Regions from separate parts of the Cellvibrio sp. ATLC23 genome, predicted to be linked through region 2. Evidence: riboswitches for the same ligand, from Rfam matches in the RefSeq annotation. Region 2 holds a riboswitch; the other holds the start of a gene.
The links. A riboswitch is a leader RNA that binds a small molecule or an ion and turns the genes downstream of it on or off. The one in region 2 is predicted to bind thiamine pyrophosphate.

Region 1 (7,536 bases), on a different contig from region 2:
GCAGTCTCGATGCTTTCAGGTTGTAGTTGTTCTTGAGTGAGAATTCGACCCATTCCGCGCGGTTTGCAGGAGAGGGGTTAACAACCGGAAATTTGACGGAGAGCGGGGCAACCTTATCTTCTGGTTTGCCTGTCAGCACTTCCAGAGCTTCATAGCTGATGCCTAGGTTACCGCGCGCTTCCAATGTTGCCGCTCTGGCGCTGTCGAAGGCCGCTTGCGCTTCATGTACTTCTGTAATTGCGGTCAAGCCTACTTCAAAGCGTTGCTTGGTTTGCTCTAGTTGTTTTGCCAAGGCTTTTTCTTCGGCAACAGTGGCTTCCAGTGTGTCTATGCTGCGCAGCACATTAAAGTAAGCCTCTGCGGTGCGCACAATCAAACTTTGCTGATCCGCGCCAAATTGTGCTTCTGCTTGCTCACTTAATTTAATGCCTTGTTGATAACCATACCAAGCGGACATATTAAAGAGGGGTTGCGATAAAGAGAGATCCCAACCAGTCGAGTCGCTATCAGTCTTCAGGGTGACATTGGTTAGGTTGTTGGTTAAATCTTCATCGCTATTTGAGAATTGCGCTCTAGCGTTAATTTGTGGGAGTAAGCCGGAGCGGCCAATCGTTTTATTTGCCAGGCCCGCGTCATATTTTGCTTTGTCGGCCTTTAATTGGGCGTCGTTTTGAACCGCGAGCTCGTACACATCCAGCAGGCTATTGGCGCTGGCGGTAAATGGAACAAGAGCCATCAGGCTGACGAGCAGATAAGGCTTGGTCTTTTTCATAGAGGTTTCCAAAGTCCAGAGTTGAGAATTCCAGTTCGACACAGAAGCAGATTAGGCGTATTGCCTTGATCAGTCTGGGTATAAGTACTAACAGGGCAAGTTGCGGGGGAGTTTAGCCGCTTGTCGCCTTGGGGTCGAGAAATGAACGAGAGTTCAGTGGTTAAAAAGGGTAAAACGCGTGGCACTTGCCGTGAAGTTACAAATGTAAGCTCAGCCATGGATTTACCTTTCTATACTCCCGAATAATTCCTGCATTCGCGGTGAAATACCCTGTTAATGCAAACCATTAGACGCAGGAGTGCAGCATACAGATTCATTGTGCAGAAAATTGTCAGTGAGTGTAGCGGCTTTTGCTTTTGGTCAATTTACATTTATGGAGCGGTTATTGCGTTAGTTTTGATCTTATCTGGGCGGATGGATACAAGTTGTTGGTTTTCTCGTCTTTTCTGGCAGTGTTTGATTGCTTCATTGCAGTGCAACTTTTATCATGCGCGCCCAATTTGAGCATCGGCGAATTTGAGTTTACTCATTTGCCCTCTGCCACATCGGCACGCCGGTCGCGCTGCCATTCAGATGTGTCCAGTCAGTTGTCTCCCACACGATTTCTTCAATCTATATATAAAGGTCTTATATGCCTATGTCATTGGAAGTTGTTCTGATCATATTTGCAGTGCTTGCACTGCTTGGGGTGGTCTTCGAGGAGGTAATTCATATCAATAAAGCCAAAACCACGCTGTTTTTTGGCAGCTTGTCATGGCTAGTGTTATTTATGTTTTCCGGTGGTAGTGAGCAGCAAGAAATCATGCTGGAAAAGCTCAATCACAATCTATTGGAAATCGCCACCCTCTGGCTGTTCTTGATGGCGACTATGACCTTTGTGGCTTATCTCAACGCTAAGGGGATAGTGCAATCGGTGGTGCAGCGTCTTTGCCCCGCTCGGATGAGTACCCGTAGTTTAATGATTCTGGTAGCGCTGTTTGCCATGATGCTATCAATGATTTGTGACAACGTTACAGCGACATTGGTAACCCTGGGATTGGTGCATGCTTTTGAAGTCGACCAGAAAACCCGTATCAAATTGGCCGTATTGGTGGTGTTTGCGGTGAACTCGGGTGGTGTAGCCTTGATTACAGGTGATGTAACCACGCTGATGATTTTCCTCTCGGGTCATGTGACCATGCCGCAATTGCTGTTGCTGTGGGTGCCGGCAATTGCTGGGGTGATGGTATTGGCTGCCTTGATGTTTCCCGGTGTGTCTGGTCAAGTCACCACGGAAAAAGATCCGCGTACCTTTACCGGTATGGATTGGGCGATAGTAGGTACTTTCTTCAGTACGATCTTGTGCACCATGTTATTCAATTTCTTCTTCCATGTTCCTCCGGTACTGACCTTTCTGGTTGGTTTGTCGGTGATGTTTTTTATCGGCCACTTTATGGATATGGATCAGGATGAAATACGTATTCTGGAATATGTGCGCCAGATCGAATACGAAACCTTGTTGTTCTTCCTCGGTATTTTGTTGTTGGTTGGCATGTTAAAAGAAATTGGTACGCTGGACCTGCTTACCAACTTCTATGCGCAAATTGCCCCGCAATACGCTAACTACTTAATGGGACTGTTCTCGGCGTTGATCGATAACGTGCCGTTAACTGCGGCACTTTTAAAATCAGAGCCGATCTTGCCAACGTCCGAGTGGTTGGCGCTGACTTACGGTGTAGGGGTCGGTGGATCATTGTTAGCGATTGGTTCGGCCTCCGGGATTATCGCGATGAGTAAAGTAAAAGGGCTGACCTTTGGTGCCTTTTTGCGCTACACGCCGTTGGTGCTAATTGCCTATACCTGTGGTTATGTTGTGGCGTTAACACTGGCTAATGTAGTGTTTCCTCACTAAGCATTATTAAGTGCGTATTCACAAGCCGGGACTCTTCCCGGCTTTTGTGTTTCTGGTGTTTGGAATTTACACACAATTTATAAAGGCTTTGGCGGTTTACTGTCAGCATGCGCGCATCTTCAGCTTTATGGTTTTTACCTTTTATTGCGGAGTCGTCATGTCGCCTTTAGATATTGCCAAGCTCGATCTTATGTATGTCGGGATTATTATTTTCACCGGTTTGTTGGGCGGGGTGATCGCCAAAAAAATCAAAGTGCCGGATATAGTATTGTTTCTACTGATAGGCATAGGCCTTGGCCCTACGGTTGGCGGTTTATTGCATGTGCCGGCCGACTCAACCATGAATCAAATGATTCTTACCATCGGTGCTTGTTACTTGCTGTTTGAAGGTGGTGCAACCCTGCGGTTTGCGGTGTTAAAACAAATCTGGATTACCTTGCTGGTGATTGCCACGCTCGGTGTGTTAATTACCGGTGCGATCATTACTTACGCCGGTATTTGGCTGGGTATTCCTGTCGGTGTTGCCTTGGTGCTAGGTGCATTGACCGCATCAACCGACCCGGCCACTCTGGTGCCTATTTTCAAGCAGGTACCAATTAAAGACCGTGTATCACAAACGGTGATGAGTGAATCTGCGCTCAACGATGCCATGGGAGCAATCGCAACCTTTGCGGTAGTGGCCTATGTGATGGGTACCGGCGAAGGTTTCAGCTTGACTCACTCGCTGGGCGAGCTGGCCTATGAAGCTGGTATGGGGCTATTGTTGGGCGCAATTGTTGGCTATAGCGCTGCTTTTTTGATGGCGCATAACAGCTTCGGTATTTTTCGCGAAGTAACACCGTTCGTTATTATCCTTGCGGTGATTACTGTATTCCTCTTGGCCGATGCCATTCATGCCTCCGGTTTTATGGCGGTATTTACCTGTGGCGTGATGATTGGCAATAAGGAGACATTTAATTTGCCGCTGGATCACCATGAGCATGAATATCTAGAGGATTATGTGGGCAATACGGCGCTGTTAATGCGGATGTTTATTTTTATCCTGCTGGGCTCACAGGTAGATTTCCATCTGCTCAAGGAATATTTAGGTGTTGGTTTGATTCTGCTGTTTATCTTTATTTTCATCGCGCGGCCACTGACTGTATTTGTCTGCGCCGGTCCCGACCGCCGCGCCAAATGGACCTGGAAGGAATTGGTCTTTATGAGTTGGACGCGGGAAACCGGTGTGATTCCAGCGGCCTTGGTCGGTATTCTGGCGGGCATGAAAGTGCCCGGTATCGATGTGGTAGGGGCGATCACGTTTATTTTTATTCTGGGCACTATTCTGATTCAAGCACCTACTACCGCGTTGCTGGCGGGTAAGTTGGGTCTGTTGAAATCGCAACAAAAATAACCTCCCAGCATGGGTATTGCTCGCTGCTATCCAGTGTTTAACTCACCACCGGGCGCAGCAAGCAATGCCTCTGCCTTTACTCTCCTTGCTAACTCCAATAGACTGCCGGTTTTCTTGTCGGGGTGCTTTTTGCTAGCGGTACGCAGCAATAAGGCTGAGATATACCCGCCGACCTGATCCGGTTAGTACCGGCGTAGGGAACGAGAGTCTCCAGTTTTTGCATGCCTCATGCCTTGGTTTTTTCTCTCTTTTCCGCGTCATTACTAACTCGCTAATGAATTGCGGAAGCCTAATGAATTCACTCCTACACACTCCCATAGCACTGACCATTGCCGGTAGCGACAGTGGCGGTGGCGCAGGTATTCAAGCGGATCTCAAAACCTTTTCCGCGCTGGGTGTGTATGGCTGCAGTGCGATTGCTTCGCTCACCGCCCAAAATACCCTGGGCGTACAGGGAGTATTGCCCATCCCCCCCGCATTTGTGCAGCAGCAAATTCAGTCAGTGTTGAGCGATATTCAGGCTGGCGCGATCAAAACCGGCATGCTGGCAACCGCCGATATTATCGCGGCAGTAGCTGAATCTTTGACCGCTTATGCGCACATCCCGCTGGTGCTTGACCCGGTGATGGTCGCTACCAGTGGCGATAGATTATTAGCGCCAGATGCGGTGCAAACCCTGATCGAAAAACTCATGCCTCTGGCGACCGTGATTACTCCCAATTTGCATGAAGCGGCTGTTTTGTTAAATACCGGCGTTGCGCAGAATCTTGAACAAATGCGAGTGCAAGGTGAACAGATTATCGCCTTGGGCGCACGTGCGGTGTTGATGAAGGGTGGCCACACCCATGGCGATCAAGCTACCGATTTATTAATTACGGCAGCGGGCGTTGAGGCTTTTTCTGCCCCGCGTTTGCAGACGAATAACACCCATGGCACGGGCTGTACGTTGGCCTCGGCCATTGCGGCTGGTTTGGCGAAACAATTGTCGCTCAGCGACTCAGTCAAACAGGCAAAAGACTATTTGCACAATGCACTGCTTCGCTCCGAAACATTACACATAGGGCAGGGCTCAGGTCCGGTCCATCACTTCTACTCGTTCTATTAAGCGCTTGATTAACACAGGTCATTATTATGAATACCAGCGTCGAAAAAATTCTCAGTCAAACTGCCGAAGTCGATAAGGCATCAATCCAACCCTTCACCGGCTCGCGCAAAATTTATGTGCAGGGCTCGCGCCCGGATATTCAGGTGCCGATGCGTGAAATTATTCTGGCGGATACGCCGACTGATTTTGGTGGCGAAAAAAATCCACCGGTACGGGTGTACGATACTTCAGGCCCCTACACTGACCCGAATGTAAAAATTGATTTGCGCACTGGATTAAAAGCGCTGCGCACCGCGTGGATTGAAGAGCGCAACGACACCGAAGTGATCGAAGATAGCGATTCAGTGTTTACCACCGAGCGCTTGAATGATCCTAAGTTAGAACATTTGCGTTTTAACCTGACCCGCAAAGCGCGCCGTGCAAAAGCGGGCAGAAATGTGTCGCAAATGCACTATGCAAAGCAAGGCATTATCACGCCCGAAATGGAATACATTGCGATTCGTGAAAACATGGCTCTAGCGCAAGCGCGCGAGCTGGGCATTGCCGACCAACAACACAAAGGCGAGAGTTTTGGTGCGAGTATTCCCGCCGAAATTACCCCCGAATTTGTGCGCGATGAAGTGGCCCGTGGCCGCGCCATTATTCCGCTGAATATCAATCACCCCGAAGTGGAGCCGATGATTATTGGCCGTAATTTTCTGGTGAAAATTAACGGCAATATCGGCAACTCGGCGCTGGGCTCATCGATCGAAGAAGAGGTTGAAAAACTCACTTGGGGCGCACGCTGGGGTGCAGATACGGTGATGGATTTGTCTACCGGCAAAAACATTCATGAAACCCGCGAGTGGATTATTCGCAACTCTCATGTGCCGATTGGTACTGTACCTATTTATCAAGCACTGGAAAAAGTCGACGGCGTTGCGGAAAACCTCACCTGGGAAATTTTCCGCGATACCTTGATCGAACAAGCAGAGCAGGGCGTAGATTATTTCACCATCCACGCCGGTGTATTACTGCGTTATGTTCCACTCACCGCCAAACGTGTGACTGGTATCGTATCGCGCGGTGGTTCGATCATGGCCAAGTGGTGTCTGGCACATCACCAGGAAAATTTTCTCTACACACACTTCGAAGAAATTTGCCAAATCATGAAAGCTTACGATGTAAGTTTTTCATTGGGTGATGGTTTGCGCCCCGGCTCGATTGCAGACGCCAACGACGAAGCACAATTTGGCGAATTGGAAACCCTCGGTGAACTGACCAAGATTGCATGGAAACACGATGTGCAATGCATGATCGAAGGCCCAGGCCATGTACCTATGCACATGATCAAAGAAAATATGGAAAAGCAATTGGAAGTGTGTGACGAAGCACCTTTCTACACACTTGGTCCATTAACTACCGATATCGCACCGGGTTACGATCACATTACTTCCGGTATTGGTGCGGCCATGATTGGTTGGTTCGGCTGCGCCATGTTGTGTTATGTAACACCCAAAGAGCATTTGGGGCTGCCAAACAAAGACGATGTAAAAGAAGGCATCATCACCTACAAAATTGCGGCGCACGCGGCCGATTTGGCGAAAGGCCATCCGGGCGCCCAGTTGCGCGACAATGCACTTTCTAAAGCGCGTTTTGAATTCCGTTGGGAAGATCAATTTAATCTTGGGCTTGACCCGGATACTGCTCGCTCCTATCACGATGAAACCTTGCCGAAAGATTCGGCAAAAGTAGCGCATTTCTGTTCCATGTGTGGACCGAAATTTTGCTCGATGAAAATCACCCAGGAAGTGCGCGATTACGCGGCAAAAAACGGCACCGATATTTCCGCCATTGGCGATGATCAAGTGATTCGCATGATCGATGTTGAAGCAGAAATGAAACAAAAATCGAAGGAGTTTTTGGAAAAAGGTTCTGAGTTGTACCACAAAGTTTAAATCTTCTCTAAAGTGTTGAATTCCTCCTATCCCCTTTCTTGGAATGCGGGATAGGGAAATTTAAAAAATCAACAAGAATAGGCTTATGATCAAAAAACCGGAGTTCAGTCGCACGGATGTTGAAATTATTCGCCGTGAAGAAATGTACAAACGTTTCTTCCGCGTAGAAAAAATATTTCTTCGCCATAAATTATTTGAAGGTGGTTGGGGCAAGGAAATTGGTCGCGAACTTTTTGTGCGCGGTGAAGCAGTTGCGGTTGTGCTTTATGATCCAAAACATGATTTGATCGGTATGGTGGAACAGTTTCGTGTGGGTGCACTCGACGAGCCCAATGGGCCTTGGTGTTACGAAGTTGTTGCAGGCATGTTGGAAGAAGGTGAGTCGCCCGAAGAGGTTGCACGACGCGAGCTGATCGAAGAGGCAAACATAGTACCTTA
Region 2 (7,536 bases):
GTTGCGCATCAATTTTTCTTAAACGTGGCCCATCATTCCATAGCACTTTAAAGTTTTGGTTTAAGGGTTTAAAAAATTCCAATGCATGTTTGTATTCTGCTTCACTGGCGCGATCCAGACCAATCACTATTTCATCCAAGTAATCAACTGTGGATAATTCTTTGACTATGTTGACTAATGCATCGCCTTCCAGCTCGGAAAAAAGCGATGGTAAAATCAGCCCCATAGGGCGGGTTTTGGCAAAAGTTTTTAGTTCTTTCTCCATGTCAGAAAGTGGACGCTGCGATAAATTGTGCAGCGTAGTGATAATCCCGTTTTGATAAAAATCGCCCATAATAAACTCCTGATTATTGTAAGATTTTTTGAATCGCTTCATGCCAACCGGCTGGGCCGTAGGCGGCGGTATAAATTGGCGGCACGGCGCATTGGTGAGCTGGAAATTCGTGCGCGGGGGAGCGTACAAAAACGGGATGATCCGCAATTTGCAGCATATCCAAGTCGTTGTAGCTGTCGCCCAAGCAAATCAATTGTGCGTTAGAAAAATTCGGCAGTTGTTGGCGTAAGGCGAGTAGTGCAGTGCCTTTATCGCTCTTGCCTAAAACATGAATAAAGCGGCCTCCGCGTAGGGTTTTTAATTGGTGTTTACTTAGTTCGTTTGAAAAGGCAGAAAAGTTTTCCTCGCTGTCTTGCCACAGAATGGGTTCGGAGAATTGGCGCTCTTTTGCTAGCGCCGCTTTATCTTGCGCAAGGCCAGTGTGTTGCATTACCTCTGTCACCGACCAATCTCTAAAACCTTCAAACTGCCAGTTATGTTGTGTGCGTAATTGGTGTAGCAAATGAGTAATTGCCGTTACTTCTGCACCGAGTACTAATCGCGAAAACTCACCATTGTAAGGTTTTAAAAAACGGGCAGCAGGTGAGGCGACAGGTGCGTAAATGGCCGAGCCATTTTCAACAATAAACGGTGCATCTAGGTTTAATTCTTGTTGCAGTGCATGAACCTCAGCGAGTGTTTTGCTGGTATTGATCACAATCATGCTGCCGCTAGCGTGAAGCATGTCAATGCTAGTTTTTGCGGCTGCCCAAGAGTAGTTGTCGTGATCGAGCAATGTGCCATCCAGATCAGTGGCAACTAAAAATTTTTTATGGTGCGGATTAGTCATAATCTTGCCTTGGTGATGAAGCGAGTAATCTCGTGTTCTGCATTTAGTGTTAACACCCAATTTGCCTGTGCTGGCAAGGTGTTTAAGCAGTGACGAGTGAGCCGCTCAAAGTGTGACACAAAGCGACGCACGCTGGTTTCATCTAATAATCTTGCTGCTTGCTCCGGATTTTTTGCTTGCCAGTTGGCAATCAGTTTTTGTTCTTGCAGCCAGCGCCAGGCGTAAACACAATCAAATGATGGTGCTTGCAACACCACCAAACGCTGTATTTTTTTAAACAATGCGGGGTAGCTAGAGGCGAGCGCATGGTTAACGTAGCGGCGCCATACGCATTCTGGATCTTCATCTTGTTCGAGGCGGTTGATGGGCGGGTTAAGTGCGCTTTCATCTTGCGCCGCGCAACCAACACACCATCCTTCAAATAAAATCACATCGACCTTACCGGTGACTTTATCCCATTGTTCTGGAGGAAAACGGTCGTCGATGGCTTTATTAAAGCGTGGCACCAACATGCTTTCATTTGCGCCGAGTTTGCACAGTGCATCAATCGTATTGATGGCGAGTTCTACATCGTGGGTGCCGGGAACGCCGCGCGTTTGCAGCAGAGGATGAATGGTCTCAGCAAGCATTTGTCGCTCGCTGTGGCGCAGATAAAAGTCATCCAGTGACAGTTCAATGCAGCGCAATACAAAATTTTCCTCCAGTAGGATTTTAATAAATTGTGCTAGCGTGCTTTTGCCGCTGCCTTGTGAGCCTTGTATGCCTAAAATCAAGGGTTGCTCGCTGCACTCTGCTGCGATGGCATGGGTAAGCGGTAGATACCACTCGCTCACACTGCTTCTAAACTCTGGGGGTAATCCGTTTGCGGCAATCAGTTTGTCTAGCTTGGCAAGGTTCATAATGGCTCCATTCTGCGCAATTAAGCTGATCTGGAGTGTTTTTCGCACCAAACCAGTGCGACTTTCTGGTCTGAGATAGTGAAAAACCTATAATCGTCAAGAAACTTTGGACACTAAATATAAAATTGCAATTATTGAACCAAAATGGGGCTAACTTGTAATTAATTGTAGCGCATTGGATTGTGAGGCGGCGCTCAGTCAAATTTCTTCTACACTGTACCAGTAGCCATGGGCGCTGTTAATTGCACCAACGCTTTATCCAATAATCTATAAAATTTATTCAGTTCAACATCAATTGCATGGATGGTTTTATGTATGTCGCGTGATCAGCAGCAGTTATTCGTAGCGGATGATGAATCATCCGTATGGAATCCATTACAAGTGGATGCCTATGCGGATTATCTCGCGAAGTTGTCAATTACCAATCCGGTTGTAGCTGTGGAAAATATCCTGACCTTGGATGGTGAGTTGCTGCTGGCTCGGTCTGAGTTGCTCAATCAGCAAAGCATCGCGAAGCTAAAAAATAAAATACTTGCCCGCCCACTGGCCAATTCAATTCAAATTACTACTTTGATTTCCGCTGAAGATTTACTTCAGCATCTACTCGGCATTATTCGGTCTACGGAATACTTCCAATCATTGGCCGAGCGCAAACATCCGCTCAGTTCACTTGAGCCAGTGTGTGCGATGCTGTCGCGTTTGCCATTGGTGCAACAATTTTTGACCGTGATGGCTGCACAAATGCCGGATTTATATCAGCGCACTTTGTGTGTGAGTTTGTGGTCGCTGTATATCGCGCAAGAAATGCGCTTACCGGTACAGGATGCGAGTGATGTGTTTTGGGCGGCACTGGTTCACGATGTGGGTATGTTGCATATTGATCCACACATTCTTAACAAAACCGATGAGCTGAGTGCAGATGAATGGGCTCATGTGCAAAGCCATGTGGATATTTCTAACAAAATATTAATGATGGTTCCTGAGTTGTCACCCGCAACTATTACCGCTGTAGCGGAGCATCATGAGCGCTGTGACGGCACTGGCTATCCTTTTGCAAAAGTTGAAAGTGAACTTTCTCTATTGGGGCAGGTGCTCGCCGTTGCCGATGCGATGGTGGGTATTTATTTCAATCGCTTTAAAGCGCAGGGGCGCCGCTGGCGCGAGGTGATTCCGGTGTTGGAAATGAACCGCGCCGCATATTTGTATCGCAGTTGTGAAATTGTTGCGGCGATGATTTTGCGCAGCGAGTTGCCCCTGCCAAATGTGGTAAGTGGCAGTGGTGTGCCCGAATTTGCCGAGCGAATGCTGCAACAAAATCTGCATTTGCAAAATTGGTTTATGCACTTGCGCGATTGTTTAACTTCAGTGGGTTACACCCATGGCGATAGAAAATTGCACGCGTTGCAAAACGTTGTGCTGCATATCGCCACCACTTTTAAAGGCAGTTTGTTATTTAAAGAAGATTTGCGTGAGTCGCTTGAATCTATGGCGAGCGAAGAGGCGCACAGCATTAGCCAAGTAGTGGCTGATGCATCGCTAATGCAACAGGAGATGGCGTTTCATTTACAGCGCCTGAGCCGAATGATGCAAATGTATGTGATGTCCGGTGAAAGTAAAGACCCCAAAATTGCCCGCCGTTTAAAAGACGGGCTTGGGGAAATTAGCGGCTTTATTCGGTAAATCCGCGCATCTATTTTTTATTGTTGATGCCAAAACGGCTGGCCGATAGTGGGTGTGCTCGGGCTGGCGGTTTGGCGTTTTTGCATTAATCCTGCTTTATAGGCTTTTCTTCCTGCATCAATTGCATCGCCAAAGGCTTCCGCCATCATCGGTGGGTTGTGCGCTTTGGCCACGGCGGTGTTTAATAAAATCCCATCGAACCCCATTTCCATCGCCTCGGTTGCTTGTGATGGTGCGCCCAAGCCTGCATCGATAATCATGGGTACATCTTTAATGCGTTCGCGCAGGGTGCGTAAGCTGTAGCGATTTAATAAGCCCTGGCCGGTACCGATGGGGGCGCCCCAAGGCATTAATACTTCACAGCCGACATCGAGCAAACGCTTGCACAGGATTAAATCATCGGTGCAGTAAGGTAATACCTTAAAACCTTTTTTGATCAAGATTTCGGATGCTTCTACTAAACCAAACGGATCGGGTTGCAGGTTGTAATCGTCACCGACAACTTCCAGCTTTATCCAATCAGTGTTGAAAATTTCGCGCGACATTTCCGCGAGTGTCACCGCTTCTTTTACTGATTTACAACCGGCGGTATTGGGTAGCAAACGGCAACCGCTCTCTTGAATGTATTGCCAAATGGCATCGCCATCGCGATTGGCCGGGTTCTGGCGGCGCAGGCCGAGGGTGACGATTTCGCAGCGCGATTGAATGATGGAGTCGCGCATTAATTGTGGCGATGCGTAGAGTGCGGTGCCCAATAAAAAACGGCTGGAAAATGTTTCGCCGTAGAGTGTGAAATCTTTTTCTGGTTTGTGATAACTCATATCAACCTCCACCCACCGGTTTGACTATATCGATTTGATCGCCGTTGCATAATGCGCGCTCGGTATAGGTTGAGCGGGGTACAAATTCGCCGTTGATCGCCACAGCGATTTTACTGTCGCCATAGTCCCATTGTTGTAATGCATCGCTGAGCAGCGTATTGGCAGCCAGTGTTTTTTTTTCGTTGTTTACACTCAGTTCAATTGTCATAGTTTGGTATTTTCTAGTGCGAGTTTAACTGGGCAGAAAAAATCGGTTCCGGTTTGTTGAGAATATGTGCCAACACATTTTCAACTACAGCGGGTGCGAGTAAATAGCCGTGGCGGAATAATCCGTTGGCGGTGATCAAGCCATCTTGCACCGCCACTTTGGGTAAGTTATCCATAAACGCGGGGCGCAAGTTGGTATCCATTTCAATAATGCGCGCTTCCGCGAATGCGGGCGATAGTGTGTAGAGCGCACTGCTTAATTCCAAACTGGATTGAATCGTCACCGGCGAGCGATCTTCACTTTCAATTTGCGTTGCGCCGATAATAAAACGGTGATTGGGTTTAGGTACCACATACAACTGGTAGCGCGGGTGCATCAAACGCACCGGGCGTTGCAATTGAATTTCTTTGGTTTCTACATGCAGGGTTTCACCGCGCACACCGCGCAAATTGCGTAGCTGTTTCTTTGCGCCCAAGCCGCGACAATCAATTACCAAATCAAAATGTTCTGCGCCGCTGTCGGTTAGGATTTTTCCGGGAAACACATCAGCCGGTGTGTGGGCGCGGACATTAATCCCTACGGCGATAATTTCATCGCCCAGCAAGCGTAAAAATTCGCGGTTGTTAACATGGCCTTCGTCGGCCAGAAAAAGTCCGCGGTGGAAATGGCTGTGCAAATCGGGTTCGAGTTGGTGAATTTCCTGCTGATTCAGCTGTTGGTAGCCAGTACAACCAGGCAACACAAAACCTAATTCCCGCGCAAATTGATCCAGCTCGCTAGTGTCCTGCTGGTGTGCAACAACAAGGCTGCCGTTATTAAAAAACAGCGGTGTGTCGGTTGCCGGTAATTGTACCAACCATGCGGGCCATTGCTGCAGAGCGTAAATGCCCATGCGGTAAACATCCGCATCTGACACTACTGCTTCGCTCAGGGGGGCAACCATTCCCGCTGCAGTGAACGCGGCGGCGCGGTTACTTTGCGGTGTATCGGGTGTAAAACTGCCCGCGTCAAATAGCGTGACTTGAATGCCAGCTTTTTGCAGTTGCCAGGCGAGCAAACGCCCGAGCAAACCGGCACCGGCGATAGCAACTGTTTGGGGATGTTGGTTAGTCACATTGCCTCGGAATTTTGAGGCGGAGGGCAGGGAATAGCCGCAGCTATAAGTACCTTGTTCCCTCCGCAGGTATTAGCCTGTTCAGGTTCTACGGATTGGGCCGAACCCATCTCAGCCTTCGTGTAGACAATGTCTACCAAGGCGCTCCGACAAGAAAGTGGCCAATATACTGGCCATGAATTTACTTCGCAATCTATCTCAGATTTTTAAATGAGTAGATACGCTGTTTATTTGCTAATGGACTCTACCCGACACACAAATTCCCCCTGCGCGACACGGGCATTGACAGTGGTCCCCGGCATTACCTGATTGCTGTTGGTGATGACTTTGTGGGTTTGCGCATCGGTAATCAAGCCATAACCGCGCTCAAGTGTACTGAGTGGGTTGAGTGTATTTAACATGCGCACCGCCTCGCCCACGCTTTTTTGCTTGCGCTCAAGCAAACGATATTGCGCGGTTTGCAAGCGTTGATGTTGCGCTGCAATGCGCTCTTGCAGTTGGTGCAAGCGCACTTGTGGATGGTGCGCCTGCTGGCGAATCTCTAGTTGCCGAATGCGATTTTTATAATCACTCAGCAGCTGTTTGATGTGATTTTTCAAGCGCAGCTCAAGATTATCCAACCGCTGCGACTGCTGTTCCAATCGCTCACGGGGGTGCCGCAAGCGCTGACGCAAATTGTGTAAGTGCCGCTGCCATTGCTGCAGCCGGCGCAACATGGCCTCTTCAAGCAATACTTCAAAACCGATAAATTTATCCAGCCAGTCATCGCCATCGGGTACTAGCAGCTCAGCGGCGGCTGAAGGTGTTGGTGCACGCAGATCGGCGACAAAATCGGCGATGGTGAAATCTACTTCATGGCCAACGGCGCTAACAATCGGCAGCTCGCTGTTAAAAATCGCACGGGCGACTATTTCTTCGTTGAATGACCAAAGGTCTTCCATCGAGCCACCACCACGGGTGAGCAGTAGTACATCAAACAAACCGGCGCGATTGGCGAGCTCAATTGCCTTCACAATTTGTGGGGCAGATTCTTTACCTTGTACCGCAACGGGGATGACCGTGACGGGAATTCCAGGGAAGCGGCGCTCCAGTACGCTCAATACATCGTGAATTGCGGCACCGGTTGGCGAGGTGATAACACCTATATGTTTGGGTAAATTGGGCAGGGCTTTTTTGTGCGCTTCGTTAAATAATCCCTCTTGCGATAGCTTATGTTTGAGTTCATCAAACGCGCGCTGCAGGGCGCCGCTACCGGCTTCCTCCATGTGTTCGGCGATAATTTGGTAGTCGCCACGTCCCTCATACAGGCTGACGCGCGCGCGCAAGAGCACATGTTGCCCCTGCTGGGGTTTGAAACGCACCAGCATATTGCGGTTGCGGAACATGCAGCAGCGCACTTGGGCCTGGTCATCTTTAAGGGTGAAGTACCAGTGGCCGGAGGAGGGAATGGAGACGTTGGAAAGCTCGCCCTCTACCCACAATAGGGGCAAATGGGTTTCCAATAGCTGTCGCGCCGAGCGGTTAAGCTGGCTGACACTGAATATCTCGCGCTCGGGGGTTTTGCTAAACAGATCGGTAGTCATGGCCGCATTCTAGGGGATGATGGCGCGAGGGGCTAGCCTCAGCTTTGCCCTTAAACACTAGATGTTGT

Region 1: it holds a riboswitch for thiamine pyrophosphate, as region 2 does, so the genes downstream of both, thiD (bifunctional hydroxymethylpyrimidine kinase/phosphomethylpyrimidine kinase) here and AC2CG4_RS07975 (FAD-dependent oxidoreductase) in region 2, are expected to answer to the same signal.

Annotation. Positions count from the first base shown of each region.
Region 1 is NZ_JBXUOS010000001.1:4,609-12,144, forward strand. Features, by position in the region: gene AC2CG4_RS00020 (TolC family outer membrane protein) at 1-772, opposite strand, end outside; gene nhaD (sodium:proton antiporter NhaD) at 1,410-2,663, shown strand; gene AC2CG4_RS00030 (cation:proton antiporter) at 2,821-4,056, shown strand; TPP riboswitch at 4,165-4,273, shown strand; gene thiD (bifunctional hydroxymethylpyrimidine kinase/phosphomethylpyrimidine kinase) at 4,349-5,161, shown strand; gene thiC (phosphomethylpyrimidine synthase ThiC) at 5,188-7,098, shown strand; gene AC2CG4_RS00045 (NUDIX domain-containing protein) at 7,184-7,536, shown strand, end outside.
Region 2 is NZ_JBXUOS010000004.1:43,135-50,670, forward strand. Features, by position in the region: gene AC2CG4_RS07945 (glycosyltransferase family protein) at 1-334, opposite strand, end outside; gene AC2CG4_RS07950 (HAD-IIB family hydrolase) at 348-1,163, opposite strand; gene AC2CG4_RS07955 (phosphoribulokinase) at 1,160-2,062, opposite strand; gene AC2CG4_RS07960 (HD-GYP domain-containing protein) at 2,378-3,742, shown strand; gene AC2CG4_RS07965 (thiazole synthase) at 3,760-4,563, opposite strand; gene thiS (sulfur carrier protein ThiS) at 4,565-4,771, opposite strand; gene AC2CG4_RS07975 (FAD-dependent oxidoreductase) at 4,785-5,885, opposite strand; TPP riboswitch at 5,927-6,044, opposite strand; gene xseA (exodeoxyribonuclease VII large subunit) at 6,113-7,468, opposite strand.